DNA from 2 places in the Synechococcus sp. WH 8109 genome. Region 2 is predicted to be linked to the other one. Evidence: predicted binding sites of a transcription regulator. Region 2 holds the regulator's gene; the other holds the start of a gene.
The links. Region 2 encodes NtcA, which controls nitrogen genes in cyanobacteria. Its sites were predicted from a motif close to GTANCNNNNGNTAC; they were not measured.

Region 1: Syncc8109_RS08935 (DUF4278 domain-containing protein) is a predicted target of NtcA. The motif match lies at 12,143-12,156, and genes of this name have one in related genera.

What each region holds. Positions count from the first base shown of each region.
Region 1 covers NZ_CP006882.1:1,646,431-1,660,454, reverse strand. Annotated here, with positions in the region: gene Syncc8109_RS08990 (ATP-binding protein) at 1-2,002, opposite strand, end outside; gene purD (phosphoribosylamine--glycine ligase) at 1,999-3,306, opposite strand; gene Syncc8109_RS08980 (hypothetical protein) at 3,365-4,273, shown strand; gene purC (phosphoribosylaminoimidazolesuccinocarboxamide synthase) at 4,270-5,022, shown strand; gene Syncc8109_RS08970 (outer membrane protein assembly factor) at 5,065-7,269, shown strand; gene lpxC (UDP-3-O-acyl-N-acetylglucosamine deacetylase) at 7,269-8,096, shown strand; gene fabZ (3-hydroxyacyl-ACP dehydratase FabZ) at 8,093-8,548, shown strand; gene lpxA (acyl-ACP--UDP-N-acetylglucosamine O-acyltransferase) at 8,554-9,378, shown strand; gene lpxB (lipid-A-disaccharide synthase) at 9,378-10,559, shown strand; gene msrA (peptide-methionine (S)-S-oxide reductase MsrA) at 10,556-11,179, shown strand; gene Syncc8109_RS12680 (hypothetical protein) at 11,390-11,542, opposite strand; gene Syncc8109_RS08940 (DUF3104 domain-containing protein) at 11,773-12,063, shown strand; gene Syncc8109_RS08935 (DUF4278 domain-containing protein) at 12,237-12,404, shown strand; gene Syncc8109_RS12675 (hypothetical protein) at 12,529-12,681, shown strand; gene Syncc8109_RS12670 (hypothetical protein) at 12,906-13,073, shown strand; gene Syncc8109_RS12950 (hypothetical protein) at 13,297-13,479, shown strand; gene Syncc8109_RS08930 (hypothetical protein) at 13,513-13,749, opposite strand; gene Syncc8109_RS08925 (leucyl aminopeptidase) at 13,746-14,024, opposite strand, start outside.
Region 2 covers NZ_CP006882.1:245,863-259,886, forward strand. Annotated here, with positions in the region: gene pth (aminoacyl-tRNA hydrolase) at 1-512, shown strand, start outside; gene Syncc8109_RS01195 (DUF3146 family protein) at 512-769, shown strand; gene Syncc8109_RS01200 (hypothetical protein) at 747-1,193, opposite strand; gene Syncc8109_RS01205 (DUF3084 domain-containing protein) at 1,190-2,341, opposite strand; gene ntcA (global nitrogen regulator NtcA) at 2,369-3,085, opposite strand; gene rph (ribonuclease PH) at 3,144-3,887, opposite strand; gene Syncc8109_RS01220 (cob(I)yrinic acid a,c-diamide adenosyltransferase) at 4,033-4,632, shown strand; gene dcd (dCTP deaminase) at 4,632-5,225, shown strand; gene thyX (FAD-dependent thymidylate synthase) at 5,237-5,959, opposite strand; gene Syncc8109_RS01235 (thioredoxin domain-containing protein) at 6,004-6,579, opposite strand; gene Syncc8109_RS12765 (hypothetical protein) at 6,643-7,146, shown strand; partial or broken gene Syncc8109_RS13140 (transglycosylase SLT domain-containing protein) at 7,279-8,913, opposite strand; gene glmM (phosphoglucosamine mutase) at 9,262-10,656, shown strand; gene Syncc8109_RS01255 (BadF/BadG/BcrA/BcrD ATPase family protein) at 10,643-11,596, opposite strand; gene Syncc8109_RS01260 (IctB family putative bicarbonate transporter) at 11,593-12,909, opposite strand; gene trmB (tRNA (guanosine(46)-N7)-methyltransferase TrmB) at 12,919-13,623, opposite strand; gene Syncc8109_RS01270 (FIST N-terminal domain-containing protein) at 13,648-14,024, opposite strand, start outside.

The DNA of each region.
Region 1 (14,024 bases), 710 kb from region 2:
CCTTGTCGGCCTCCGCCAGGGGCAGATCGAACCAGAAGGTGGTGCCCACCTCGGGCTCACTCGCCATCTGCACTTGGGCGCCGTGTTTTTCGAGAATCCCGCGCACGATTGAGAGACCCAGCCCGGTGCCCACTTCCGTGTGAACGGCGTTCTCGACCCGGAAGAAGCGATCGAAGATGCGCTCCTGATCAGCGCTGCTGATGCCGCAGCCCGTGTCGGCAATCTCCACCCTCAGCTTGGGAAGCGGTGAGGTGAGGGCGCAGGTGGGTCCGTCACTGCTGGTGATCGCGGTTCCCTCCACCGAACAGGCGTCGGGCCAGGGATAGGCCCGCAGCGCCAGGGGACCGCCGGGGCGGCTGAACTTCAAAGCATTGCCAACCAGATTGTCGAGCACCTGGAGCAGCAGGTCCCAGTTGCCCAGCACTTCGGGCAGTTCTTCGTTGACATCCAGCACAAGTTCCACCTGGCGATCCTCGGCATTCAGCCGGTAGGTGCGCAGGGTCTGCTCCATGGCCGGGCGCATGCTGATTGGTTCGAGCTGCAGCGTCCGGCCCGACTCCAGCCTGGAGAGGTCCAGCACATTGTTAACCAGCCGGGTGAGTCGATCGGTTTCGTCGTTGGCTACCCCGAGAAACTCCTTCTGTTCATCGGGGCTGAGCTGATCGCCGAGGTCGTGCAGGGTTTCGACGTAGCTCTTGATGTTGAACAGCGGCGTGCGCAGCTCGTGAGAGACGTTGCTGATGAAACGGCTCTGGGCCGCATTCAGCTCCACCTCTCGCGTGAGGTCCTGAATGGTGACGGCGATGCCCTTGAGGGTTTCACCGCTGGCATCACGCACCGCTTGCAGAACGATGCGCAGGGTGCGGGCCGGTTCCCCCACGCTGCAGCGCAGGTCTTCACTGTCTGCTGCGCTACCGAGCAGGGAATCGAGGGGACTGTGCAGTTCGATGGCAAGCAGTTCTGGCAGTTCCCCCACCAGCTCCTGGCCTTCCAGGCTGCGCCCTTCCCAACGAAACAGACGCCGCGCCGTGGGATTGGCCAGCACGATGCGGCCATCGGCATCCAGCAGCATGGCGCCGTCGGCCATGGTGGCGATCAACGACTGCTGCTTCACCTGGGCGGCGGTGAGCTCCTCGATATTGGCCTCGTCGTAGGCCTCGAGCTGGGAGGCCATGGCGTTGAAGCCGGTGAGCAGTTCCCCCAATTCCCCCCCAACTGGCAGGTCAACCCGGGCGCCGAAGTTGCCGGAGGCGACTGAGCGCACCCCCCGCAGCAGTTCCTTCACCGGTCGGGTGATGGTGAGGGCGTTGAATACCGCGCCCAGGATCACCAGCACCCAGATCGAGATGAACACGGCCACGGTCACCTCCCTGGTGAGGGCTGCGCTGGCCAGGGCGGTCTCATTCGGGTTCACCCCGAGGCCGAGAACGCCGTAGTACTGACCTCCCCGGATCAGGGGGACGAACACATCGGTGACGGCACCCTGGGGCGTGAGGTGTTGCCGCACCAGGGGGTTCTGGGGGCGTCGACGTAGTTCATCGGGCAGCTCCAGTCGTCGGTTTAGACGAAGCTCCCCATCGCCACTGCTGGGGGTGGCGCTGATGGGAATCCCCAGATAGACGACGCCTTCAGGATCGGCGAAAAAGATGTAGCGGACGCTGCGGCTGGAACGCCAGAACTTTTCGGCGACGTTGGCCAGCTCACGGTCCTGGCCCTGAGCAACCAGCTCAGTTACATTGCCGGCCAGCAGCAGGCCCAGATCCCGGGCGTAGCGCGTGTCGTTCATCACGGCATCGCGCTGAATTCCGTTCAGCGCGAAGAACGTGATGCCCGTCATCATTAGGCTCACTACCAGGGTGGCAATCGCCAGCAGCTTTGTCTGGAGGGTGAATTCCGCCCACCACGCGGTGATGCGGTCCCAGAGGTTCTGGTCGTCTCCCGGCGGCTTGCCATTGGGGGGAAGCGCCCAATCAGCGATTGTTGCTCCGCTGCTGCTGCTCATCCGCCCGAGCGCACCTGATGGCCGATATCTCGACGGTAGGTGATTCCGGCGTAATCCAGCTGATTGAGGCTGTTGTAGGCCCTGGCAAAGGCGGCATCGAAGTCATCGCCCTGGGCGACGACGGCCAGCACCCTGCCCCCTGCGGTGAGCAGTTCGCCGGAGCTCTCGCGGCGGGTGCCGGCATGAAACAGCTGATGGCTGGGGCTGGGGGCGAGGTCGATGCGTATCGCATCGCCTTTGCGGGGGGACTCGGGGTAGCCCTCGGCGGCCGCCACAACGCAGGCACTGCAGCGTTCGGCGATGCTCAGTTGTGGGGCCAGATCCAGGCGTCCCAGGGCACAGGCCTGCAGCACGGCGCCGAGCTCAGGGCCGAGCAGGGGCATCAAGGTCTGGCATTCGGGATCGCCGAAGCGACAGTTAAATTCGATCACCTGGGGCCCATCGGCCGTGATCATCAGGCCTGCGTAGATCACACCGCGGTAATCGATGCCCCGTTCGCGCAGGGCTTTCAAGGTGGGCTCGAGCACGATGCGGCGTACCTCCTCGAGGCCCTCGGCACTCAGAAGCGGGGCGGGGGCATAGGCGCCCATGCCGCCGGTGTTGGGGCCGAGATCACCGTCCTTGAGACGTTTGTGGTCCTGCGCCGGTGGCAACAGCACCATCCGCTCCCCATCGCAGAGGGCGAACACCGACACTTCAGGGCCCTCCATCCGCTCCTCCAGCACCAGCTGGGAGCCGGCGGCACCGAAACGCCCTTCAAAAGCCTCGCGGATGGCGGTTTCCGATTCCTCCACGGTGTCCGCCACCGTGACGCCCTTGCCGGCGGCCAAGCCATCGGCTTTGACCACCAGAGGCCGTTGCACCTCCTGTAACACCGCCAGGGCCTCGGCTTCACTGGTCACCGCCCAGTGGCCAGCGGTGGGGACCCCCTCCTCCTGCATCAGCTGCTTGGCCCAGGCTTTGCTCGCCTCCAGTTGGGCACCCTCCGCTCCCGGGCCGAACACGGCAAAACCCGCATCGCGCAGGGCATCGGCGACGCCAGCGGCCAGCGGCGCTTCCGGACCCACCACCACCAGGTCGACGGCGTTCTGCTGGCACAGCGCGATCAACCCAGCGCTATCGGTTTCGCCCACCGCCATGGCGCTGCCTTCCGTGCCGCCGTTGCCAGGGGTGATCCAGACCGTGTCCAGACCCGGACAACGGCCCAGGGCCCAGGCCAGGGCCTGTTCCCTGCCGCCGCCACCGACGACGAGGGCACGTTGGAGGGCGGGCAGTGTGGTGGGACGGGTGGACGACATGGCCATAGTTGCGGGAGGAACGGTTTGGGCCTCGTAGGTTTTCCTTTGTAGACCGCAGCCCGCCATGGGGACTCCCCTTTTCCCCTTTGCCCTCACCCTTATGGCTGCTGTCACGGCAGCCCCGGATCCGCGGGTGATGCGCGAGGAACGCTTTCAGAGCGTTCTCGCTGAGATGGATCTGGCCGCGGCGGAGCAGGCCTGTCTCAACCCCCGCATTGCCAACTCCGATGGCCGTCGCCAGCCTTTGCGTGACCAGCTGCTGGAGTTGCATCCGGTGATCGATTCGTTGGAGCTGGTGCTGGCGAACGCTGAAGCCCTGATGGTTTGCGGCGCCCCCGAAGCTGCGGCCGCGGTGCTCAACCGCTACAGCCCCCGCGCTGGCGATGAACGGCGTCAGTGGTTGTTGCTGCGCTGGCGTGCAGCAGCAGCGGCCCTGGATCACCGCCAGGCGGCTTTGGCGCTGCGACGTTTGGTGGATGGCAACCTGAAGGCTCTGGATGCGCCTCTGTTCCCTGATCAGCCGTTGCCGGATCAGGGCAATGGACTTGATCAGTTGGCTTTGCATGAAGCAGCCCTGGGCCGCAACGCTGTGGCTGTGGAGCTGCAGCTGCTGGGCGACCTGACGGGCGTTCAGGGGGCGAAACGACTGGCGCGGGCAGTGCAATGGCTCGATGCCGAACAATTCGAGCAGGCCGATCAGCTGCTGGAAACCGCCTTGGACCAAGCGGCAGCAGCAGAGGCCTGGGGACTGGCCATGGACCTGCTGCATCAACAGCTGCAACTGCAGCTGGCGGCTGGGGGCGATGGCGCGCGGCCGCGGCAGCGGATCCAACGGTTGGCCACTGTCCTCAACGATCGTTATGCACTCCAGCAACTGCATCCGGAGGTCGAGCCCGATCCCCTGCTGCGTTCACCGCGGGAACCCGGAGGCCATGCTGATGTAAGACCATCAGCCGTTGCACCGTCGCTATGACGTCCGATCACGGAGAGCTGCTTTACGAAGGCAAGGCCAAGCGGGTGTTCGCCAGCACGGATCCCGACCGGGTGCTGGTGGAGTTCAAGAATGACGCCACCGCCTTCAATGCCAAGAAGAAAGCTCAGCTGGACGACAAAGGTCGGCTGAACTGCCAGATCTCAGCACGGTTGTTCGAGCTACTGGAGAGTGAGGGGGTGCCGACCCATTACTGCGGTCTGGTCGGGGAGACCTGGATGTTGGTGCGACGGGTGGAGATCATTCCCCTCGAGGTGGTTCTGCGCAACATCGCCACTGGATCGCTGTGCCGTCAGACGCCGATCGTGGAGGGGACAGCCATCGAACCTGCCCTGCTTGATCTTTATTACAAGGATGATTCCATGGGCGATCCGCTGCTGACTGAGGCGCGCGTGCAGCTGTTGGGGGTTGCAGACCCGGCGGGACTGTCAGCAATTGAACAATTGGCCCGTCGGGTGAATGCCGTGCTCAAGCCCTTCTTTGAAGGGCTTGAGCTGCAACTGGTGGATTTCAAGCTGGAGTTGGGGCTGGCATCGGATGGAACACTCCTGCTCGCCGACGAGATCAGTCCTGACACCTGCAGGCTCTGGGACCGCCGCAACAGCAATGCCGAGGACCGGATTTTGGACAAGGACCGCTTCCGCAAGGATCTCGGTGGGGTGATGGAGGCCTACGGGGAGGTCCTTAAACGGGTCCAAAGCAGCTGCCCCAACCCCCGCAACTGCCTGTAAGGTCAGCGCAACTTTTGTGGCTTCGGCCCAGCCTCCGTCTCGATGACCCGTCGTTCGACCCGCCGCTCCTCGGTTGCCGTTCGTCGCACGGTTCTGGGTCTGATACTGGGAATCCCCTTAGTGGCTCCACCTGTCATGGCTCAGGAGGCCATGCCTGAGAACCAAGCTGCTGAGAGTAAAGAGGTCGTTGTGGCTCCCACTGTTGGTGAAGACGCCCTGGTGGAACAGCCCCGGGTGCTGATCTCCGAGGTGCTGATTGAGGGTATCGAGGGCCACCCGGAAGAGGAACGTCTTCAAATCTCCACCTACGACGCCATGCGGGTGCGTCCGGGGATGCGTGTGAACCGTGAGGAGCTGCAGAACGATCTGAATGGCATTCAGGCCACGGGTTGGTTCTCGGATGTGCGGATCGTTCCTCAGAACGGACCGCTCGGGGTTCAAGTGGTTGTTCAGGTGCAGCCCTTCCCTCCGCTGAGTGCCGTGGAGATCAACGGTGATGAGGAGAATCTTCTCTCCGATGAGCTGATTGAGGAGACGTTTGCCTCCGATTACGGCCGTACGCTCAATCTCAACGATCTGCAGCAGCGGATGAAGGCCCTGCAGGCCTCAGTAGCCGGTCTGGGCTATTCCCTGGCGCGGGTGTCCGGTCCGGAACGGGTCAGCCAACAGGGTGTGGTCACGTTGAAGCTGCTCCAAGGGAGTGTGTCTGGCATTGAGGTGAAATTCCTCACCCAAGATGGTGATGACACCGATGAGAACGGCAACCCCATACGCGGCAAAACTAGGGAGTGGGTGATCACCCGAGAGGTTTCGATTCAGCCTGGTGATCCGTTCAACCGCAACCAGCTGGAGCGGGACATCAAACGGTTGTATACAACCCAGCTGTTCAGTGATGTGAAGGTCACTTTGAGGCCTGTGCCCGAAGAACCCGGCGACGTGGTGATCGTGCTGGGCATCGTTGAGCAGTCCACCGGCCAGCTTTCCGGAGGCCTTGGCTACAGCCAGAGTCAGGGTGTGTTCGGTCAGGTGCAATTACAGGAGACCAACCTCCTTGGAAGAGCTTGGAATTTGGGCACCAACATCACCTACGGGCAATACGGCGGACTCGCCAACCTCAACTTCTCGGACCCCTGGATCTATGGCGATAAGCACCGCACGAGTTTCCGCACGTCTCTCTTTTTGAGCCAGCAGGTGCCTCAGGTCTTCCAGAGCGAAGAGAATGGCAACATCCGTACGGCAGAGGAATATGCCAATAACGGCTCCAATTTTGCTTATGAAATAGGCAATGTTTACAACTTCACGGCAGGTGTTGCAGCTCCTGATGATGTGAATTTGGCGCAAGCCGCTTATCCGAACCGCAGTTGGTTTGATTACGAGGGTGACACGGTGGTCCTGCGCAAGACTGGCGGCAGTTTCTCCTTCTCCCGTCCTTTGAACGGTGGTGATCCGTACAAAGACGCTAAGTGGAATGTTGTGGCTGGCATGTCTTTTGCTGAAGTGCGGCCAATCAACTTTGCAGGTGATTCAAGGTCCTACGCCGTTTCCTCCAAAAAGCGCAGTGAAGGGAATGGTGAGGTCGGCAAAGATGAAATTATTTGCGTTTCGTATAACTGCGCAGATAGCAACACCCTCATTGGGACTCGTTTTGCTACCACCTACAACACGCTCAACAATCCCCGCAACCCCACCGCCGGGCGGTTTTTCTCAGCAGGAACTGAGCAATTCGTGGGAATCAATAGCAACTCTCCCACCTTTAACCGGTTGCGGGCGAGTTACACCCAGTTCTTCCCTGTGGACTGGCTCAAGCTTCATAAGGGCTGCCGTCAAAAGCCCGGCGAACAGGCTGATTGCCCCCAAGCCATCGGTGTGCAGATCAAGGGCGGAGTGCTTATGGGTGAAGCGCCTTCTTACGAGGCGTTCTGCATGGGCGGATCTAACTCGATTCGTGGTTGGTACGACTGTGATCTTGCGGTTTCGAAGGCCTTCAGCGAACTCACCCTCGAGTACCGCTTCCCGCTGATAAGCATTATCTCCGGTGAGGTGTTCATGGATGCCGGTACTGATTTCGGCACCCAGAAAGATGTTCCTGGCAAGCCCGGTCTGCTTCTGGATAAGGACGGTTCTGGTGTCTCTGTTGGTACAGGGGTGATCGTGACCACCCCTGTCGGCCCAATCCGCTTGGAGGTGGCCACCAAAGACTTTTCATCCGACTATCGCTTCAATCTGGGCGTGGGCTGGAAGTTCTAGTGACCATCTGGCCTCAGGACTACTCCGCTGCTTGGACATTGGCGGCGGAAACATCACGCTCTGGCGTCGGTCTCCACAGTGGAGCTGAGGCCCATGTTGAGCTTCGGCCGACGGAACTGCCGGGTTTCCACATGCGTTTGCCCGGGATGGAGCAGCCGATCCAGCTTCGGCCGGATCAAGTCCGTGACAGCCCGTTGTGCACAACCTTGGATTTGGGTTCCAGCAAGGTGGCCACCGTTGAACATCTGCTGGCGGCCCTGGCCGGTTGTGGGCTCAGCCATGTGGAGATAGGCCTCAATGGCCATGAAGTTCCGCTGCTCGATGGCTCCGCCTTGGGCTGGGTAGAAGCCATCGAAGCCGCTGGGTTGGTGCCGGCGGCCACCCCACGGCCGTCTGCACCGCGGCTGGAGCAACCCCTGCTGCGCACACGTGGCAACAGTGTGATCACCGCCACCCCGTCCGATCGATTTGGCATTGTGGGCATCATCGATTTCCCGCAGGCGGCCATCGGGCGACAGCAGTTCGCTTTGGAACTCTCGCCCCAACGCTTTGTCGATGAGATCGCTCCAGCACGCACTTTTGGTTTCCGGGAGCAGGTGGAGCAGCTGCGCGCTGCCGGATTGATCCAGGGCGGAGCCCTGGACAATGCCCTTGTCTGTGACGGTGATCAGTGGATGAATCCGCCGCTGCGGTTCGAGGATGAGCCGGTGCGCCATAAGCTCTTGGACTTAATCGGCGACCTGGCCCTCGTCGGTTTTCCCCAGGCACAGGTTCTTGTGTACAAGGGATCCCATGGTCTTCACACTGATCTCGCAGCCGCTTTGTGACTGAATCCACCACCCCTGACGTCGTGCTCACCAGCGAGCAGATCGCCGGTTTGCTCCCGCACCGTTATCCCTTTGCTCTGGTGGATCGGGTTATCGCCCATGAGCCCGGTGTTTCGGCCACGGCGATCAAGAACGTGACCATGAACGAGCCCCAGTTTCAGGGGCATTTCCCCGAGCGTCCGCTGATGCCAGGGGTGCTGATTGTCGAGGCGATGGCGCAGGTGGGTGGTCTGATCGTCACCCAGATGCCCGATCTGCCCAAGGGACTGTTCGTTTTTGCCGGGATTGACGGGGTACGCTTCAGAAGGCCTGTGGTTCCTGGAGATCAGCTGGTGATCCGCTGTGAACTGCTCGGCCTAAAGCGCAAACGCTTCGGCAAGGTCAAGGCGGAGGCCACGGTGGACGGCGATCTGGCCTGCACCGGGGAATTGATGTTCTCGCTGGTGGACTGAGCGGGATGTCTCAGCAAACGGCGTTACAGCAGATCCACCCCACTGCGGTGGTGGACCCGAAGGCCGAGCTGGCCTCCGGCGTGGTGATCGGCCCGGGTGCGGTGGTAGGGCCTGAGGTAGTGATCGGTGAGAACACCTGGATCGGTCCCCATGCCGTCTTGGATGGTCGGCTGACCTTGGGCCGTGACAACAAGGTGTACCCGAACGCCTGCCTTGGTCTTCCGCCGCAGGATCTCAAGTACCGCGGTGCCAATACCGAGGTGTTGATCGGTGATGGAAATACGCTGCGGGAATGCGTGACGATCAACCGCGCCACCGAAGAGGGCGAGTTGACCCGCATCGGCAACGGAAACCTGCTGATGGCTTATTGCCATCTGGGCCACAACTGCGATCTCGGCAACAACATCGTGATGTCAAATGCCATTCAGGTGGCGGGCCACGTGGTGATCGAAGACCGTGCGGTGGTGGGTGGCTGTCTGGGCATTCACCAGTTTGTTCACATAGGTGGAATGGCGATGGTGGGCGGGATGACCCGCGTCGACCGGGATGTTCCCCCCTACTGCCTGGTGGAAGGCCATCCGGGCAGGGTACGGGGGTTGAACCGCGTGGGCCTGAGGCGCAGTGGCCTGGCTTCGAACCACGATGGTGCTGAACTCAAGCAGCTCCAGGAGATTTGGACTCTGATGTATCGCTCTGACCTGGTAATTGCTGATGCGCTTCAGCGGGCCCGCAGCCAGCCCTTGCTGCCGGCGGCTGAGCACTTCTGCCAGTTCCTTGAAGCCTCCACCGGTCAGGGCCGACGGGGTCCGATGCCAGTGCAGGGCCGCTGATGGTTCGGCTGCTGATCAGCACCGGGGAGGTCTCCGGTGATCTGCAGGGCAGCCTGTTGATTCGCGCCTTGCGGTTGGAGGCGGAACAACGGGGGCTTGAGCTGGAGGTGCTGGCTTTGGGAGGTCCGCGCATGGAGGAGGCGGGCGCGGTGTTGATCGCCGACACCGCGCCGATGGGGGCCATCGGTCTGTGGGAGGCCGCTCCGTTGATTCTTCCCACGCTGCGGCTGCAGGCCCGAGTAGATGCGCTGTTGGAGGAACAGCGCCTTGATGGGGTGGTGCTGATCGACTATGTCGGGGCCAATGTGCGCTTGGGCACAAGGCTGCGGCGGAAGCAGCCCAAGCTGCCGATCACGTATTACATCGCTCCCCAGGAGTGGGCTTGGCGCTTCGGCGATGGCAGCAGCACTCGATTGATCGAATTCACCGACAAGGTACTGGCGGTTTTCCCTGCTGAGGCCGAGTTCTATGGAGCCAGAGGTGCGGATGTGAGCTGGGTGGGCCATCCCCTCTTGGATAGCTTCCAGAACCTGCCCGATCGCGCCAGCTCCCGTCTTCAACTGGGTCTGGACCCTGATGCCCCAGTGCTGTTGTTGCTGCCGGCCTCGCGGACCCAAGAGTTGCGCTACCTGATGCCACCGTTGGCCCAGGCGGCGGCCCTGTTGCAGCAAAGCCATCCTGATCTTCAGGTGCTCCTACCTGCTGGGCTTGCGGAGTTCGAAGCGCCCCTGGATGCAGCGCTCCAGGCGGCCGGCGTGCGCCATGGCCGGGTGATTCCCGCTGCTGAAGCGGATGGGCTTAAGACCACCCTCTGTGCGGCAGCGGATCTCGCCTTGGGCAAGTCCGGCACGGTGAATCTGGAGCTGGCCCTGCAGGGGGTCCCCCAGGTGGTGGGGTACCGCGTGAGCCGACTGACGGCCTGGATTGCCCGCCACGTGCTGCGCTTCCAGGTGGATCACATTTCGCCGGTGAATCTGTTGCTCAAGCAGCGGTTGGTGCCGGAGCTACTGCAGGACGAACTCACGGCCGAAGCCCTGGTGGAGAGGGCGCTTCCCCTGTTAACCGCTACACCGGAGCGCCACGACATGTTGGAGGGGTACGCGCGGCTGCGGACCACCCTGGGTGCTCCTGGGGTCACCGAGCGGGCGGCCAAGGCCATCTTTGATCAGGTGATCGGATGAAACGAACCTTGCTGCTGCTTTTTACCTGCCTGATGTTGCTCAGCTGTCCCCAGCGCGCCATGGCTGAGCTTCAGACGGCGGTCTTCGCCGGTGGCTGTTTCTGGTGTTTGGAGCACGACCTGGAACATCTGCCCGGGGTGCGTGATGCCGTGAGTGGCTACAGCGGCGGGCAGCTAGAGCGCCCCACCTACCGGCAGGTGAGCAGTGAGACGACTGGTCATCAGGAAGCGGTGCAGGTCCGTTTTGACCCGGATCAGATCAGCTACTCGGAGCTGCTGCGCAGCTACTGGCGCAATGTGGATCCCCTCGATGGCGGCGGCCAGTTCTGCGATCGAGGCGATTCCTACCGGCCGGTGATCTTCACGGCTGATGACGCCCAGGCTCAGGCGGCTGAGGCCAGTGCGTCGGCAGCGGCCCGTGAGATCGGACAACCACGGTCTGTATTGAAGGTGGAGCTCACGCAGGCGACTCGCTTTTGGCCTGCCGAGGGTTACCACCAGAACTACGCGGAGAACAACGCCGTCAAATACAACTTCTACCGGTTCAGCTGCGGTCGTGACCGCAAGCTCGACAGCGTCTGGGGCGACAACGCGCGCTCAGGTAACGCCTGGGTGAACTAAATCTGGTGCAGCCTCATTCCTCTGCAGAGCGCCCCCGATGCGCGCACGGTCGCTCAGCCAGATGATTACCCGCGTGATAGCTCACGCGAGGGCGACAGCCAACAGGATCGAGAGCAGCGACTCCACAGCACAGCACTAGAGGACTCAGGCACTTGCTGGATGCTCCTAAATATGTCGATCTGAGCAAGGAATGCGTGGGGACTGTTGCGATCAGTCGCTTGCTTTGGCGTCCTTGTTCTTGTCTTTTGCTGGCTGTGTTGTTGCGTGAGGCTTGGATGCTGATTTGCAGGCCAGGGAGGCTTCCAGGCGCTGCAGCTGCGCTTCGCGCAGGGCATCGGAAATGCTGAGGGTGCGGTCAGTCATCGATTGGCGTTCTCGACGGCGGCTGGCTCAGGGCCTTGTGCGATCGAAAGGGGGCCTACGGATCTGAAGACTGGTGAAACTTAGACGCCCACGGGTCAAGGTCCAGGGAGCAAAAGTGCTTACGTCAGTGTCTGGCAACACGTCCGCGCTTAAGCGCCAGCGCGATTTTGGCTTGCCAAACCCGTATCGCCATGGCTATGAGTACAGGTGTACTTATTCATGGGCGGCTCATGTCGGTTGATCTCGGTGATCTCGCGGTGAAGGCGGATCCTCCCTTTCTCCACGTCCGCCCAGGGCACTTTGTGATCGTCGCTGGAGACCAGCTCGATCAAGAGGATTGGTGGATGGGGCAGGTGCTCTTCTGTGAGGGAAGTGCTCGCCACCCCAGGCTTCCGTCTCTGTTCCAGGTAGCCGATGTGGATACGGGCGTCATCAAATGGATCAATGCCGACGCGGTCTCGGATGTGATCTGGTCGATGGATGGGTGGCCCGCCAGTGCGCCTGTTTCTTCGGGGTGTTGATCGAGTGGGGGCGTTGATCAAGGGGCTGTGTGTATTTGCGCGAATGGTGTTGGCTTGACGGCTGTCCTATAAGTAGTTTGTAGCGGTTGCTACAAAACGTTCACTCCCTCTTGAGGGGGCGCAGATGCTCCAAGCCATGGAACGGGGACTTGGATTTCTTCGAGGAACATCCAATGACTGCACTTCTCTATCGAGGCCACACCTACGCAGCAGCTCCAGCCACTGCCAAGGCCTGCATTGAATTGACCTACCGCCGCGAGCATTACAACACCTGCCGCCAGGAACTCATGGGCGAAAGCCGCCGCACCCTCACCTACCGGGGCGTCACGTATACCAAGTAGCCCGAAGCCTCTGTTGGCTCCTACCCCTGCCCTTGGCAGGGGTTTTTTGTTGGGCAACCGGATAGCAAGCCACGGTCCAAGGGAGATCCAGGCATCCTGTGGGCGAGCCAGTCAGCATTCGCCGATGGGATCGGACCTCACCGCCATCGTGATCTCCTCGGTGTTTCTTGGGGTGGGTTTTGTGATTGCCAAGTTCTTCCCCGAAGCAGCGTTGTTGGCGGCGGTGTTCTTGGTGGGGCTGGCGATTCTCAACATCGCCCTTTTTCTTGTGGCTTGATGCCAAAAAAGGGGGGTGTTCCCTAGGCGCCCCCGCGTTCGACGCATCCCCCTTTACCGAAAGAAGCCCCCGCAGGATTGCCTGGGCTCCTGCGGCTGGTCGTCGCCATCACGACTGAATGGTTCTGGTTTGAGGGAGTCAAGAAAAAGGGGCCGGGCTCTGTGGGCAGCCTCGCTGCGTTGACAGGGGCCGCACTATGAATATGTTCACTATGAACTTTTTTCATGGCAAACGTCCGCGAGATGGTCAACACCCATCTGCCCGTCGCGCTCAAGCTGATCAACAGCGCCGCCCTGGTCGCGATCGCTCTAGCGACCCTCTGCGCTGCTAGCTCTCTGCGTGAGATGTCTGGCAGGTCTGCTGCTCCAGCGGCTGTCACTGAAGCCAACTGAGCCCGATGAAATGGAGCGATACCCCTTATCGCTCCAGGGGATCTCGCCGGCCGTTACTTGATCAAATCTGGTCGAATTCCTTAAGAAACCAATACCCAACCTGTTGAAAAGATTAAGCGCGGCAACCTGATTGATTCAGCAAGTTCTCAGTGAACAGACGGGTTTCCGGCCATCGACGAAGCTTTTGCTAATGCTTACCATCATTCGGTGAGAGGAGGGTTGTATGTATCTGCTGACCATTAAGGATGGTCTTGGTACCCGTCATATCGGTCCCTACGCGTCGCCGAAGCACGCATCGGATGATCTAGATAGGGTATTGGCAACCTGCTCCGAGCGAGCACGGTGGCAGATTCATGCACTTGAAACTCCAGATCGCTCCCTCGAACTGCAGGCGATTGCCTCCTGACGGGCTGCCTCGTACTGAGCAGGCGCGCCCCGATCAGTCCTGACGTCGCCCAGGAAAGCCTCGGGTCAGCCCGCTGTCGATCATCAGGCCGATGCCGGCGTTGATGCAGATCAGGCTGAGGGTTCCATACCAGAACCAGGGGCCTGCGTCCTTGCCCAGCATCTGAACTACCTTGCGGCTCATTGCCTCGCCGAACAGGCAGAGGCCCACCGGGAGCAGCAGCACCCCCAGCTGGGCCTTGACGTACCAGCGCACCGGGGAGCGGCTCATGACTGGGCCAGCACCCAGTTCACCAGAGTGCGCACGCCGTAGCCGGTGGCACCAGCGGGATTGACGCCTTTGCCCTTGTCACTCCAGACCGGGCCAGCGATGTCGATGTGGGCCCACGCGGTGTCTTTGGCCACGAACTCCTTGAGGAACAGAGCCGCTGTGATCGAACCGCCGGGTCGCGGGCCGGTGTTCTTCATGTCGGCCAGCAACGACTTCAATCCATCCCTGTAGGACTGCCGCAGTGGCATGCGCCAGAGGCCTTCACCGCCCGTCTG
Region 2 (14,024 bases):
GCTCTGGGTTTAGTTTTCGTCATCAAGCCAAGTTGCACGGTCTCGCAGCCGATACAGGGGTTGGTGAGCAGCGGTTGCGCTTGCTGATGCCTCAGACCTACATGAATGACAGCGGTCGTGCCATTCGTGCGGCCCTCGATTGGTTCGGCCTGGAGCCTCACCAATTGCTGGTGCTGGTGGACGACATGGATCTTCCGCTGGGTCGTTTGCGGTTGCGGGCCCAGGGCAGTGCCGGCGGGCACAACGGTTTGCGCAGCACCATTCAGCATCTCGGGACCCAGGCGTTCCCGAGGCTGCGAATCGGCATTGGTGCGCCGGCTGAGAACCCTGCCGAACGCCGCGCCCGAACGGTGTCCCATGTTCTTGGTTCGTTCAGCAAGGCGGAGCAACCATGTGTCGGCGCTGTTCTTGATGCTGTTTTGGATGGGATTCAACGTCTTCAGCGCCAGAGCTTTGAGCGCGCTGGAACCTGGATCAACGGCTTCCGCTATGACCTGGAGCCGGTCGACTGATGCCGGCACTTCCGGCGACAACGGCCCATTTACGGGTGCTCCGACAGTGTTTTCAAGCCAAGTGCGTGGAGGGTGAAGTTTCTGCTGGAGGGTTTGAGTGGCAGTTTTCCTGGGCCTTTGATCGCGGCGAACTTGTGGTGGAGCCGTCCCTGGGACGTGCCCTGATTGAGGATGCCCTGCGACGGTTTCTGGTGCGTTCTGATTACAGGCTGGAACCGGGGGGTGATTACACCTTCATGGTCCGGGCCAGGTTCTGAGCGAGAACGTGGGAGCAGGCTCCGGCCATTTCAGGCGACATTGCAGGTGCTCCTCAAGCATCACCAAAGCTGCAACAGCATCCAGATCCACCGGTGGAATGCGCAGTCCTGCCGGCAGCATCCGTCGCCAACCTCGAGCCGGCCACAGCGCCCAATAACGCTGTCTTGCCCTCAGGGTTGTTCCCTGCTCCGGAACCACGGTGAGATGGCCCAGCCGTTCCAGTCGCTGGATCCAGGCTCGGCTTCCCGTGCCATCGCCGATCAGGATGCGGTCGAGAGCTTGGTCTTGATTCCACTGCTCCAGCCAGGGTTCGACGGCCTCCGGGGCTAGTACATGCCCTTCGCGCACCAGACCGAGCTGAAGATCGGCCAGCACAAGACCACATTTGCAGCGGCCTGGATCGAGAACGGCCACCCGTTTCATGGGGAGGCCTGAATGGTGACGACGACAGGATCGGCACTGTCGCTGACCCCCGCGGAAATCACTTCCAAGACCACGCTTTGGCTGGGTCCTTCCATCAGGGTCTGGGCCAGTTGGGAGAGGGCTGATCCATCGAACTGAAGGCCCTCGGTCAGGGATCCCCGCCGCTGCACTTCGGCATAGGCCGAGGCCAGGAGAAGGTTCAACCGTGTGCGAATGCCCTCTGGGGTGCGTTCACCCGGTTGCAGTGCGGTGGTGGCCAGCACATCTCCGCGTTGGGTCACCGGACGGTTCGGACGCACCTCGGGGAAGGCATAAACCGCTGTTTCACCCCGCAGCACATTGGTGGCTGAGCGCAGCGAGATCACCCAGGTCTCCGGTTTGCGGATGATGCTTTGCAGGCGTTCCACATCGCTGCGCGGAACGCGGATCAACTGGCGTTCGGGTGCTTCGCCAGGTCGCACTTTCCGGTAGGCGTTGAGATTGGCCTCCTGCAACAGCCTGTCGACAGCCTGTTTGGCCTGGTCCAGGGCATCGAGTCGAACAGTTGCTCTTGCCAAGGTCTGTCCGCTGCTGATCACCACCGATCCACGCCTCAAGGCGACCAGATTGCGTTCCAGTTCTTTGAGTTCCTGCTCACCGGCACGGATGCGGCTGCGAACGCTGTTGAGTTCTGCTTCCGTGCGCTGGATGTCTGCATCGCGTGAGGCGATGTCCTGGCTGAGGCGTTCACGTTCGGCTTCGAGTTGGGCCAGCTCCTTCTGAAGAGGAGCCAGTTCGAGGCGCAGGGTGTTGGCCCGTTGCTGCGATTGCTCGAGCTCAATGACGATCCGTTTGGTTTCCGTTTGGGTCTTGTCCCGTTCCCGCTCGGCTGCCTCCAGCTGTTGACGGCTGTCCTGGAGTTTCTCCTGCAGGGCATCCAGTTCAAACAGGCCCACCCGCAACTGCCGGCTCACCAGAAGCATCAGGCCAAGTGAGAGTGCGCTGATCAGGCTGCCGGTCAACACCGTGATCAAAACGGCGGTGCGCCGTGGGCGCATGCTGAACAAACTCAGTCGCGCTTTGCCGACACGGCTGCCCAAGCGGTCGCCCAGGGTCGACAGCACACCCCCGAGCACCAACAGAACCAGGATCAGTGCCCAGCCGCTCATGGCTGCACAAGTCGTGCGATGGCAGGCCTAGCTGAAGCGCTTGGCCAGCGCGATCGGATCCAGAACCGTGATTTTCTTGCGGTCAATCTGAACCAGACCGGACTGACGCAAGTCTCCCAGCAGACGCGTAATTGTGACGCGTGTTGAGCCAATTGCTTCAGCGATGGCCTGATGGGACAGGCGCAGGTCGATGGTGATGCCCAGCTCATCCGCTACTCCGAAATCCCTGCAAAGCACCAGCAGGAAGCTCACCAGCCGGGATGACATGTCCCGATGGGTGAGGGTTTCAATCATCGTCTCGGTCTGCAGAATCCGGCTGGAGAGACCCTGAAGCAATCGCAGGCCAACGCTGGTGTCTGCTTCGATGGCGGCCTTTACGGAGGTCGCCGGTGCCGTCACCATTTCGACCCGGGTGAAGGCCACAGCGTGATAGAAGCGGTCGGACCGTTGACCTGTCAGCAGCGACAGCACCCCGAAGAGGCTGTTCTCGCGGAGCAGGGCAACGGTGATCTCTTCTCCTGATTCGTAGACGCGGGATAGACGAACGGCTCCCCGGCGGATCAGATACACCCGTTCTGCGGGATCTCCGGGGAAGAAGATGGTCTTGTTGCGATCCACCAGTTCACTGCTGGCGCCATCGAGATCCCGGATGATCTCCAACAGAGAACGGTTGGCGGGCTCTGCGCTGGGAGCTGGAGCCACCATCTGCGGGGCGTATCGGCTGAAACCTCGGCTACTGGTCATGACAACCCCCTGTTGAAGCGAAGTTACGGAGCCGGCGGTGGCGGCCATGTAGCGGTTATTACGTAACGCTGCTGTGCTCGTTGAAGGCCTGGCGTTGCGCCTGCATCAGGGATGTCAATCCCGGCTCTGCTAGATCCAGCAGCTCATTGAGTTGGCTGCGACTGAAGGGCGCACCCTCCGCAGTCCCCTGGATTTCTAGCAGACGGCCATCGCCGGACTGCACAACGTTCAGGTCCACCTCGGCACGGCTGTCTTCGCTGTAGTCCAGATCCAGCAAGGCCTGGCCATCAACCAAGCCCACGGATACCGCCGCCACCTGATCGATCAGGGGCGATTGCTCCAGGACTCCTTGGTCCACCAGTGATCGGCAGGCCTGGTCCAGGGCGAGCCAAGCCCCGGTGATCGAGGCCGTCCGGGTGCCGGCGTCCGCTTGGATCACGTCGCAGTCGATCAGCAAGGTGCGCTCCCCTAGGCGCTCCATGTCGATCACGGCGCGCAGGCTTCGGCCAATCAGCCGCTGAATTTCCTGGGTGCGACCCGAGAGTTTCATCAGCTCCCGTGATTGCCGCTGTGGGGTGGATCCTGGCAGCAACCGGTATTCGGCGCTGAGCCATCCGAACCCTTCTCCCTTGCGCCAGCGGGGAACCTTGTCCTCCAAGCAAACGCTGCAGAGAACAGCGGTTCGGCCGGTGTGAACCACAAGAGAGCTCAAGGCAAACCCCATGGGATTCCAGTTCACCGAGAACGGTCGCAACTGCTGCGGGCGACGGCCATCAGTGCGTTGTTCAGGGGATTGACTCATCGGTGGTGTGCAGTTCGTCAAGCCTCGCAGGCGGTTGGTTCTCGCCCTGTCCAAACACCATGGGTGGTGTCAATCCCCTTGTGGAATGTGATCTCGCCGCTACATTCAAGGTCTTGCCGGGGTCGCCCGGACAGATGCTTCCGTGATGACCACAAGCCTCGCCGACCCCCAATCCTTCCAGAATTCCCTGGATCGGGATCAGCAGGCCTTACAGCGGGCGGGCCTGAGGCCCTTGCCTGACGTCTCTAACTCGCCACCCATACATCTGGTGGCTCCCGAAGGGCAGCTGCAAGTGCATACGGCGCCTTATCGAGGTAGTTTCGCCAGTGTGCTCAGCCAGTCCATGCGAGCTGCCGGCTTGGGCAGTCGTGTTCTGATCAGTCAGTTCCTCAAAGGGGGTGTGCAGCAAGGACCGGCCGGCCGGGTGCAGCTTTGCGGAGGCCTTGTCTGGCTGCGGCCGCAAGTTCCCCTCTGCCTCTCCTCGCCGGGGCATCCAGGTGGCGCGGAGGCGGTGGCTGAGGTTTGGTCCATTTGCCGCCAGCATCTGATCCAGGGAGATCTTGACCAGTTGGTGTTGGATGAAATCGGCCTGGCAGTGGCCTTCGGATACCTGGATGAAGCGGACGTGATTGCAGCCCTTGAGCAGCGGCCCGCTTCGATGGATGTGATCATCACTGGACCTGCCATCCCCGCCGGTGTGGTGGAGATGGCAGATCAAGTCACGGAGTTGCGCCGAGGTTTCTGATGCTCAAGTGCGATCGCTGGATCACCGAACAGGCCGGGCAGGGAATGATCGAGCCATTCCAGAGCGGTCTGGTCCGTCACCTGGAGCCGGAGCAGAAGCTGCGGCCAGTGCTGAGTTTTGGTTGCTCCTCCTACGGCTACGACTTACGCCTCTCTCCCCAGGAATTTCTGATCTTCCGGCATGTTCCAGGCACGGTGATGAACCCCAAGCGGTTCAACCCTGCCAACCTCGAACCCACTCCCCTTCATGAGGATGAAGACGGGCGTTATTTCATTCTCCCGGCCCATTCCTATGGCCTCGGTGTGGCCTTGGAGAAGTTGCGCGTTCCCCCCAACATCACCGTGATCTGCTTGGGCAAGAGCACCTATGCCCGTCTTGGAATCATCGTGAACACCACCCCGGCAGAAGCGAGCTGGGAGGGTCACCTCACCCTTGAATTCAGTAACAGTTCCGGTGCTGACTGCCGCATCTATGCCGATGAGGGCATCTGTCAGCTGCTGTTTTTTGAGGGTGATCCCTGCTCGACGACCTACAGCGATCGACAAGGCAAGTACCAGCACCAACCGGAACGGGTGACGCTGGCCAAGGTCTAGTTCTCTCCTGATTAGGGGGCCAAACGCGCCCGGTGCAGCCTGCTCTTTGAGTACCAGGCTGCAAATTCAGGGGCCCACTCCACCATGTGGGGCCACATCAGATCACAGAGCTGGCGGATCTCGAGCTGGGCATCGAGCTTGGCCCGCAGATCCATGAAGTGCAGGAACGCTCGCAGGCTGAAGCTCACCACAAAATGCTGGCGGTAGTCGAAGGGAAGGATGCCGCGGGCGTGCTCCTCGGCGAAGCCGGCCCTGAGCAGATCCCTGTAGCGCTCTGCGGCGCTCCGGCAGAGATCAAGATCCTGTTGGCGTAATGCTTCGGTGTAGGCGTATTTCTTGCCCTGTCGATCGCTGTACATACCGATGGGCCGCAGATAGAACACCTCTTCCAGGTCCAGGGCTCCATCCGCTGCACGGCAGATGCGTTCACCGGTGTAACGCATCGATTGCACATCGAAGCTCACTCCAACCCGGTGGGTGCGGGCCTGCTGCATCACCGAGTGCGGGAACCAGCCCACGTTCAGCACGATCTGCGCATGCTCCATCGGGCCGTAGTGGCCGCGTTCTCCAGACAGCAGGCGTTTTACACAGATCTCTCCAGCCCGCTGCTCATCTGGCCAGTTGGCACGATCTTCGGCCACGAATCCTTCGCTGTAGTCCTGATGCATGGCGGCGTACACGCATTGCTGCGGGTTCGGCGTAGCTGCGATCAGATCGACCCGAAAGCGGTCCATGGGAGCGTCAGAGTGACGAGTTGTGGTGATCATGGCGAGGCGTGTCAACCATGGCTGCGGGGCCCCGCGTTGGCTGGGCTCGAGGCCCCTGCCATCGCCTTGTTCGCAGAGGGGGGCGTCAGCAGCTGGCTGATGTTGCCGACGCCAGGTAAGGCCGGCAACGGCTGATTTTCAAGCAGTGCTGTGGTGAGCAGCTGGAGCTCCTCAGCGCTGCGAAAACCGAGGGATCGCCCCTTGGCTTCCCCCTCAGCGTTGAACAGGTTCAACTGGGGAATGCCGTTGACGTCGTAGCGATCAACAAGATCTTGCCAACGGGGGTTGTCGACGTTGACCAGAACAACATCGAGTCGATCTCGCGATTGCTTCTCCAAATCCAGCATCGAAGGGGCCATCTCTCTGCAGACCTGGCACCAATCGGCGTAGAACTCGATCAGCGTTGGGCGGCCGTTGGTTAACGCTGTTTGTGGGTCGAGGGATCGTCTCGCCAGCTGCTCCATCGGGCTTTCGCTCTGAATGCCACCGCGGAGGACAACCAGGCCGGTGGCCAGAGCCACCGCAATCAGCACCAGCACCCATCGCTGCGCTATGCCCAGGGGCGAAGACTCCGGGGTGCCTGTCATCGCACGTCAACCGCAGCGATCACTCTGGCAGCTCCTTCGAGAGGCCGCCGCTACCTTGATTCCATGCCAATTCTGCGACTGCTGAGCCTTCCGGTTCGTGCGCCGTTGCTGACGGTGCTGTTTCTCGTTGCGGTTGTGCTCGGCAACCATTGGCAGATTGTTCAGCCCTCCTTCACGTCTCCCTATGGCGTGAGTGCGGCCTGGTTCTGGGGTTTCGTGCTGCTTCAGACCCAGGTGGTTGTCGTCTTCTGCACCATGCCCGATCTGCTGTTGCGCCAGGTGTCGTTGCTGATGGCATCGAGCCGGGTGATGACGTTGGTGGTCACGCTGCTGGTGGTGATCACCGGTGGCATCTACCTGCTGAAGCTCAATGTGCTCACCGACGTTTTGATCTTGGCCTCAGCCGTGCTGTTGGCCAGGCTCGATCTCATCCGCATCGGTGTTCTGCCCGCCGCCGGGATTTGCCTGCTTTTGATGAGTTTGGTCGTGATCGCTGGCATCGTCGCCGGCACGCTTCTGCCCCACCCCACCGCCACTCTCTTTGCAGAACGATTGTTTGCCGCCTAGGTAGCCGAGCAGATTGTCCAGCACTTTCTTGGTGTAGAAGCGTGTTTCCGGGTAGGGAATGCGTTCCACCCAGAGCTCATCGTCGACTTGATCCGTGGGTTGCGCCCAAGAGGCCACAGCACCAGGCCCGGCGTTGTAACTGGCAATGCTGCGAAAGGGGTCGTTCTCCCATTGCTCCAGCAGGTGGTTGAGGTAGCGCGCGCCCAGTTCGAAGTTGTCGGCGGGATCCTTCAGCATTGCCGTACTGGTTGGTGCGTCAGCCATCTCTGTGGCCGTAGAGGGCAGCAATTGCATCACCCCTACGGCCCCAGCAGGGGAGACGACACCAGGAGCAAAGCGTGATTCCTGTTTGGCTATCGCTCGCAGCAGATTGGCTTGAATGCCTGCTTGCTCTGCCGCTGTCTGTATCTCAGCTTCGAAGAGGCGAGGGAATTGGCTGCGATGCAGAAGAGTCCGTTGATGGCAGCTCGGCTCACGCCAGCGGAGGCTGAGCCACCAGAGCTGGTCCAGTCCCATCCAGGTGTCCCCGACGGCAAGGCGCAGCCTGCCTTCGGCGAGACGTTCCTCGGGTGGCGTCGGGACGGCAGGATCGGCCTGGGCCTGCCAGGCCTCCCAGGCGGCGTGCACCTGGCCTAGGCGCCAAAGCTCATTTACCAGGCGGTGATGGCTGTTGAGCGGTTGCCAGGCTGGTGGCTCCTGCTGCGGGTCTGGGGATCGCAACGCCAGGGGTTCGGCCATATCCAGCTGCTCCATGGCGCGCCATCGGTAGTAGCCCCCGGGGAAGACCCCGATCAGGCGGCGCCAGGTGCGTTCTGCCTTCGTCGTCTCGCCGAGTTGCTTGTGGCTAAGCCCCAACCAGAACAGCCGCCGCGTCTCCAATGGTGGTGGGAGGGGGCCATCCTCATCGGGGCGTTCCAGCAGGGTGCGGGCACGATCCCAATCTCCAGCCAGAAATGCCTCGCGGGCGAGGTCCCATTGGAGTTGCCAGATGTCGGGGTTGTTGGGCCAGCGGCTCAGGGCGGCATCCGCCCCATCGCCGCCGGCGAGTCGCACGCGAGCTGCGGCGACAGCGGCTGAGCGCTCCTCAAGGGCAGCCGGAAGGGCATCCAGCACTCCAGGCTGGGCATCGAGCGGTTCGCTCAAGATCCTTGCTGCTTCAAGGCTGGCGGGGTGGTTTGGGTGGCTCTGCGCCAGGGTTAGCAGCCGGGCTGTACCTGCACCAGGGTTGCCATGCAGCAGCAGGGAATGACCGATGGCTAGCTGGGTCTCTGGGGAGGCCTCAAGCTCCTTAAGACAGGTCAGTGCGGTGTCGGCATGACCTTGTTTTGCCAGTGCTTGCGCCAAGATTTCGCGTTGGTCGGGTTGAGGTGCCTGCGCTCCCGTGGCCTGGCAGGCGTCACGCATCAGCCCAAGGGCGCCGGCTCGGCGCGAATTCCAACGGGCCAGGTGCAGGGCGCCTTGATGGCTTGCCAGCGCTTTGGAGCCATCCCGAGCCGCCAAGGTCAGTGCTGCGGGGTGCGCCGGTTGCTGTTGGAGCAGCTGCTGGTGAAGAACGGGCTTTTTGTTGCCAAGCGCCAATCGAGCCCAAGCGGAGCCGGGTGCTTCGGGAAAGCGATCCAACAGGAGCTGCCAGGTCTCAGCCGCGTCTGATGGCTTGCCCTGGGCGGCGGCGGTGAGGGCTGCACGTTCGAGCACCACGGCCGCCATTGGATCGCGCCCCCAGCCTTGGCCATGGAGCAGTTGCGGTGACCCATCCCTGGCCACCATCAACAGGGCGGCCTCTCGACGGGTCTGCGGATCGATGGCCCAGCGGTAGTGCTGCCAGAGCCTTGCCTGCGAGACCTCAGGCGTGAGGCGCTGATGCTGCTTGTTCAGTAGCAGCTGCCCGCCCCATGCAGTCAACCCACTGAAACCAGCAACCGAAAGCAGCAGCAGCGTTCCGATTCGCGGGCCTGCCTGCACACCCAACCTGGAGCTCGATTCATTCTGATGCTTCGAAGACAGTTGGTGAGCCTTTGATCGCCTGCGGGTCGTGGAGGGCAGAGCTGCACCTGTCACGTCCTTGGGAATCAGTCTCAGAGGTGCTTCCTATGGTGCTGTCCACGATTGAGACCCATGGTTCAAAAGGCGTGCTCCCCGATTGGCCCCGCTCTCGGTGACGCTGCGCCAGGGTTTGGAACCGATGGGATCCGTGGGCTCGCCGGCACGGTTCTCACCCCCGCCCTGTGTCTTCAGGTGGGCTACTGGGTCGGTCGGGTTCTGCAGGTTGAAGGTCCTGTTCTGATCGGGATGGACTCCCGGACCAGCGGCAGCATGGTAGTTGCTGCCCTTACGGCCGGCTTGACGGCCGCTGGTCGAGATGTGTGGACCCTTGGGCTCTGTCCGACGCCGGCGGTTCCGTTATTGATTCGCCAGCTGGGGGCCGCCGGCGGGTTGATGGTCTCCGCCAGCCATAACCCCCCTCCAGACAACGGCATCAAAGTGTTTGGTGCCGATGGCGCCAAACTCAGCGCTTCCCGTCAAGCCCAGGTGGAAGCCGGTCTGCAGGGGCAGACGCCCATGGCTGAGCAAGCAACATTCCGCTGCGGTGTGGCGCGATCCAGCACCGATCTCCTGGATGGCTACAGAGAGTTGTTGCAGCAATCGGTGGCTGAACGGCGACTGGATGGCGTTCCCGTCGTTTTGGACCTCTGCTGGGGATCCGCGACGGCGTGTGGTGCCGATGCCTTCCGTGCCCTGGGGGCTGATCTCACGGTTCTCCATGGGGAACCCGATGGCTCCCGCATCAACGTGGCTTGCGGGTCAACTCATCTGGAACCGCTGCAACGGGCTGTGATCGAGCGCGGCGCGGCGATGGGTTTTGCCTTTGACGGTGATGCCGATCGGATGCTGGCGGTGGACGGCCGGGGCCGCATCATCGACGGCGACCACGTGCTGTTCCTCTGGGGATCCGTACTGCAGGAGCATCAGGCGCTCCCCGATCAGCGGTTGGTGGCCACTGTGATGTCGAACCTTGGCTTCGAGCGTGCCTGGCAGCAGCGGGGCGGCACCCTCGATCGCACGCCGGTGGGAGATCAGCACGTTCATGCCGCCATGGTTGCCAGTGGCGCGGGCCTCGGTGGAGAACAATCCGGCCACATCCTTTCCGCCTCCCATGGGCTGTGTGGCGATGGTGTTCTGACCGCCGTTCAGTTGGCCACCTTGTGCCATGCCCAGGGCATCAGCCTCAGCGATTGGTTGGACAGCAGTTTCCAGGCCTATCCGCAGAAATTGGTCAATGTGCGGGTGATGGACCGTTTGCGCCGTAAGAACTGGAGCGCCTGCAACGCTCTGACCGACGCCATTGCTTCAGCGGAGCAGTCGATGGGCGAGACCGGTCGCATTTTGGTGCGGGCCAGTGGCACGGAGCCCGTGTTGCGGGTGATGGTGGAAGCCGAGCAGTCGGACGCTGTGGAGCATTGGACGGGGCATCTGGCCGCCGTTGCCGAGGACCATCTCAACGCGGCCTGAGGCTTAAGGCCTCGGCCATCAGGAGTGCGCCATCACAGGCATCGCCCTTGGCCTTGCCCCATCGGGCTTCGGGAATCGACTGATGGATGGCCTGTTGCACGGCCGTGCGGAACGCCTGGAGATGGGTGACGGCTCCCCCATGGCAGACCACCAGGGGGGAGCGCAGGGAAAGCTGCTGGGCCACGGTGCTGATACAGCTAGAGAGGGCTGTTGCCGATCCCTTAACGATCTCCTCCGCACCCGGGCAGTCCTTGGCTGCTGCTTCCACCACCAGTGGAGCCAAGGCCGCGACGTCCGCCGTGCCGAAGTCCTGCTGCACCACCCGGGCTTTCACCGCGGCGTGGCTGTCGCAGCCCATCTGATTCCAGATCTGCAGGCGCAGAGGATGGTCCGGCAGGCGTCCATCGGCCATGCGCAGGGTCAGTTGCAATCCCTGGTGGCCGAGATCAAAGGCCGAGCCGGCTCCATCGAGCAGCCATCCCCAGCCGCCACAGCGGTGTTCATGGCCGTTCTCGTCTCGGCCCAGCACGATCATCCCGGTGCCGCTGATCGCCAGGATTCCTGCGCCTTCAGGGATCGCACCTCGCAAGGCGGTGCGTTCGTCTCCAGTGACCAGAACCTTGCTCAACCCTGTGTCATCACCGATGGCCAGCGCTTGCCCCACCAAACGTTCAGCACGCTGTTGCAACGCTGTTCCGTGTTCGATGCCGCTGGCTCCCACAACAGCCGCCTGGATCACGCCATCGGGGTGATTGTTGAGGGCCTGCTGCGCACTGGTGCTGATCGCCTCGAGGAAACGACGTTCACCCTGGGGGGCATCCAGGTGGCTGACTCCGGGGCCCTCGCCTTCCCCAACAGGCTGGTGCAAGCCGTTTTGAACCATGCTGAGACGGCAGCGGGTGTGCGTCTGTCCGGCATCGAATCCAGCGAGCAGTCTCATGATTCTCTGGGTCTACTCACCAGGTTGGCCAGAGCAAACCAGCCGATCAGCTGCACTTCGGGGCGAAAGAAGATCGTGTCGGTGCTGCCCTGCATCAGCAGGCCAGCGATGGCAGCGAGGCTGGCGATGGATGCCAAGGCGCTTGGAGCATCGGCATTGAGCTGGTTGAGGCCCTGCCTCAGGCTGCTGGCCAGCAATCCCAGGCAGGCCAGCAGCCCGGGAATGCCGGTTTCCACCAGGATTTCCAAGGGAACGGAGTAGGCACTGAGGGCGTTGAACTTCGGTTGCTGATACAGGGGATAGATGCTGTTGAACGCCGTATTGCCGGGGCCGATGCCCAACCAGGGACGGTCTTGCACCATCTGGATGGCCGCCATCCAGACGTTGATACGGAAATTGTTGGAACTATCCCCCCGTCCCGCCAGCAGGCTGGTGATGCGCGTGCGGATCGGATCGATCTGGGTGGCCGCCACCACAATGCAAGTGGCTCCAACCAGCAGCACCGTCAGAGGTACCAGACGTCTCCAGAGCGGAGGCCAGTGGCGTGTCCAGCGCAGCAGGAGCAACAACAGCAGCACGGCACCGGCAGCAACCATCCCCAGCCAGCCGCCGCGGCTGTAAGTGAACAGCGTGGCTATTGCTGTCAACACCAGTGTGGTCCCGGCAAACAGCTGGGCTCCCACACCACGCCAGCGCACCAGTGCGATCGCTGCGAAGGGAATCAGCGGCAATAGGTAACCCGCCAGGAGGTTGGGGTTTCCCAGGGGGCCATAGATCCGAATGGTGCCGGCGCTGATGGAATTCGGATCGGCCCAGCCCGCCAGTTCCTCGGTGGAGGCATATAGCTGTCGCAAAGCCAGAACACTGCTGAACAAGCCGCCACTCAGCAGTCCGGCGATCAGTCGGTCCCACGATCGGCTGTTGCTCAGCAGCAGCTTGCAGAGCAAGGCATAAACGCCCAGGTAGCTGAGCAGTTTGAACAGGCCTTTGCTGGCGGCGATTGGAACTGGAGAACACCCCGTGGCCACAATCGCGATGGCCAGAAAAAGCATCAGCCAGCGCGAGATGGTTCCTATGCGCTGTGGTGGAGGACTGCAGAGGCACCAGAGCAGCCACAGAACGTCGCAGGCTGCAATCACCAGGGCAAGGCCTGTGCGTGTGAAGAAAGGAAGACCCGTGAACAACGCCAGCAGCAGAAGTCCCGCCAGCCTTTCAAGGCGTTTAAACACCGCCTGATCCGGAGTGATCAACCCTTGCCAGCGCACCAACAGGGCCCCGCCGTTCGCCGTCTGGGTTGCATCCGCAGAGGCCATCGTGGGGCTTCAGGTGGTGAGTGCTTCCGCCGGATTATCGATCTCCTGCCAGCGCTGTTCCAGATCTGACACGGAAGGAAGTGGATTCTGGTTCCGGCGATAGAGCACCCGGTAGATGGGGAGGTTTTGCTCAAGCACGTAGCGCTCCCGTTCCGTGGGAACCGAAAGCGGGTTGCTGGCTCGCCATGGACGTTGGTCCTCGGCGGGGCGGTCAAAACAGGCGCTGAGTTCGGTGAGAGCAACCATCGGCTCAATCACGTCAAGAACATCGCTCTGCAGAAACAGCTCACGGCCTGGTTGGAGGGCCGTTGCGATTGCCAGGAGCAGAGCAGGTTGCAAGACCCGGCGCTTGTGGTGCCTTCGTTTGAACCAGGGATCGGGGAATTGGATCGATACCCGTTGCAATCGGTCCTGCTTTAGGGCCTTCATCCAGCCTTCCAGGCTGATGTTGGCGTTGCAGAAAAGGATCCGAACATTGCCGTGCTCCGAGGCGAGCGCGTCTTGATCGGCAGACGTCACTAGCGGTCGGCGGATTTCAACGCCGAGATGATTCCAGTGGGGATCACGCTCGGCCAGGCCGAGCAGGCACCGTCCACGGGCGCAGCCGATATCAAGGTGGATCGGCTGATCAGGAACGCGAAACAGCAGCTCGGGTGGTGGTAGTTCCAGCGGCAACTGGAAGAAGCTGCTGAGTGGATTGACGTGCTGACGCAAGGTTCTGAAGCGGTGCGATCCGGTTCAATCGAGATTGTCAGAGCCACTGCCAGCGGAGCTGTCGGGGTCCTGGCGCAGCAAGCCCCAGCAGGCGGTATAGCCATGAAGATGTGTTGTCCCTCCGACGGGTCCGATCTCACCGTTGCAGAACGCTCCCGCCACAGGCAGGTCTGGCATCAGTTGACGCGCCAGGCTGATGTCGCCATCGGCACGACCAAACAGCCCCTGGCCCCGTCCCAGGCAGGCCATGAGCAGTCCGAAATGGACCGCGTCGCCTGAATCAGCTGTCGCTGCTTTGAGCAGGGCAACGGCTTCGTCCTGGGAGGCAGTGGCTTCGCGCAGGTGAAATTGCACGTTTTGGCCGGCGCGCACCCGCTCAGCAACGGCCACGGCGCCATTGT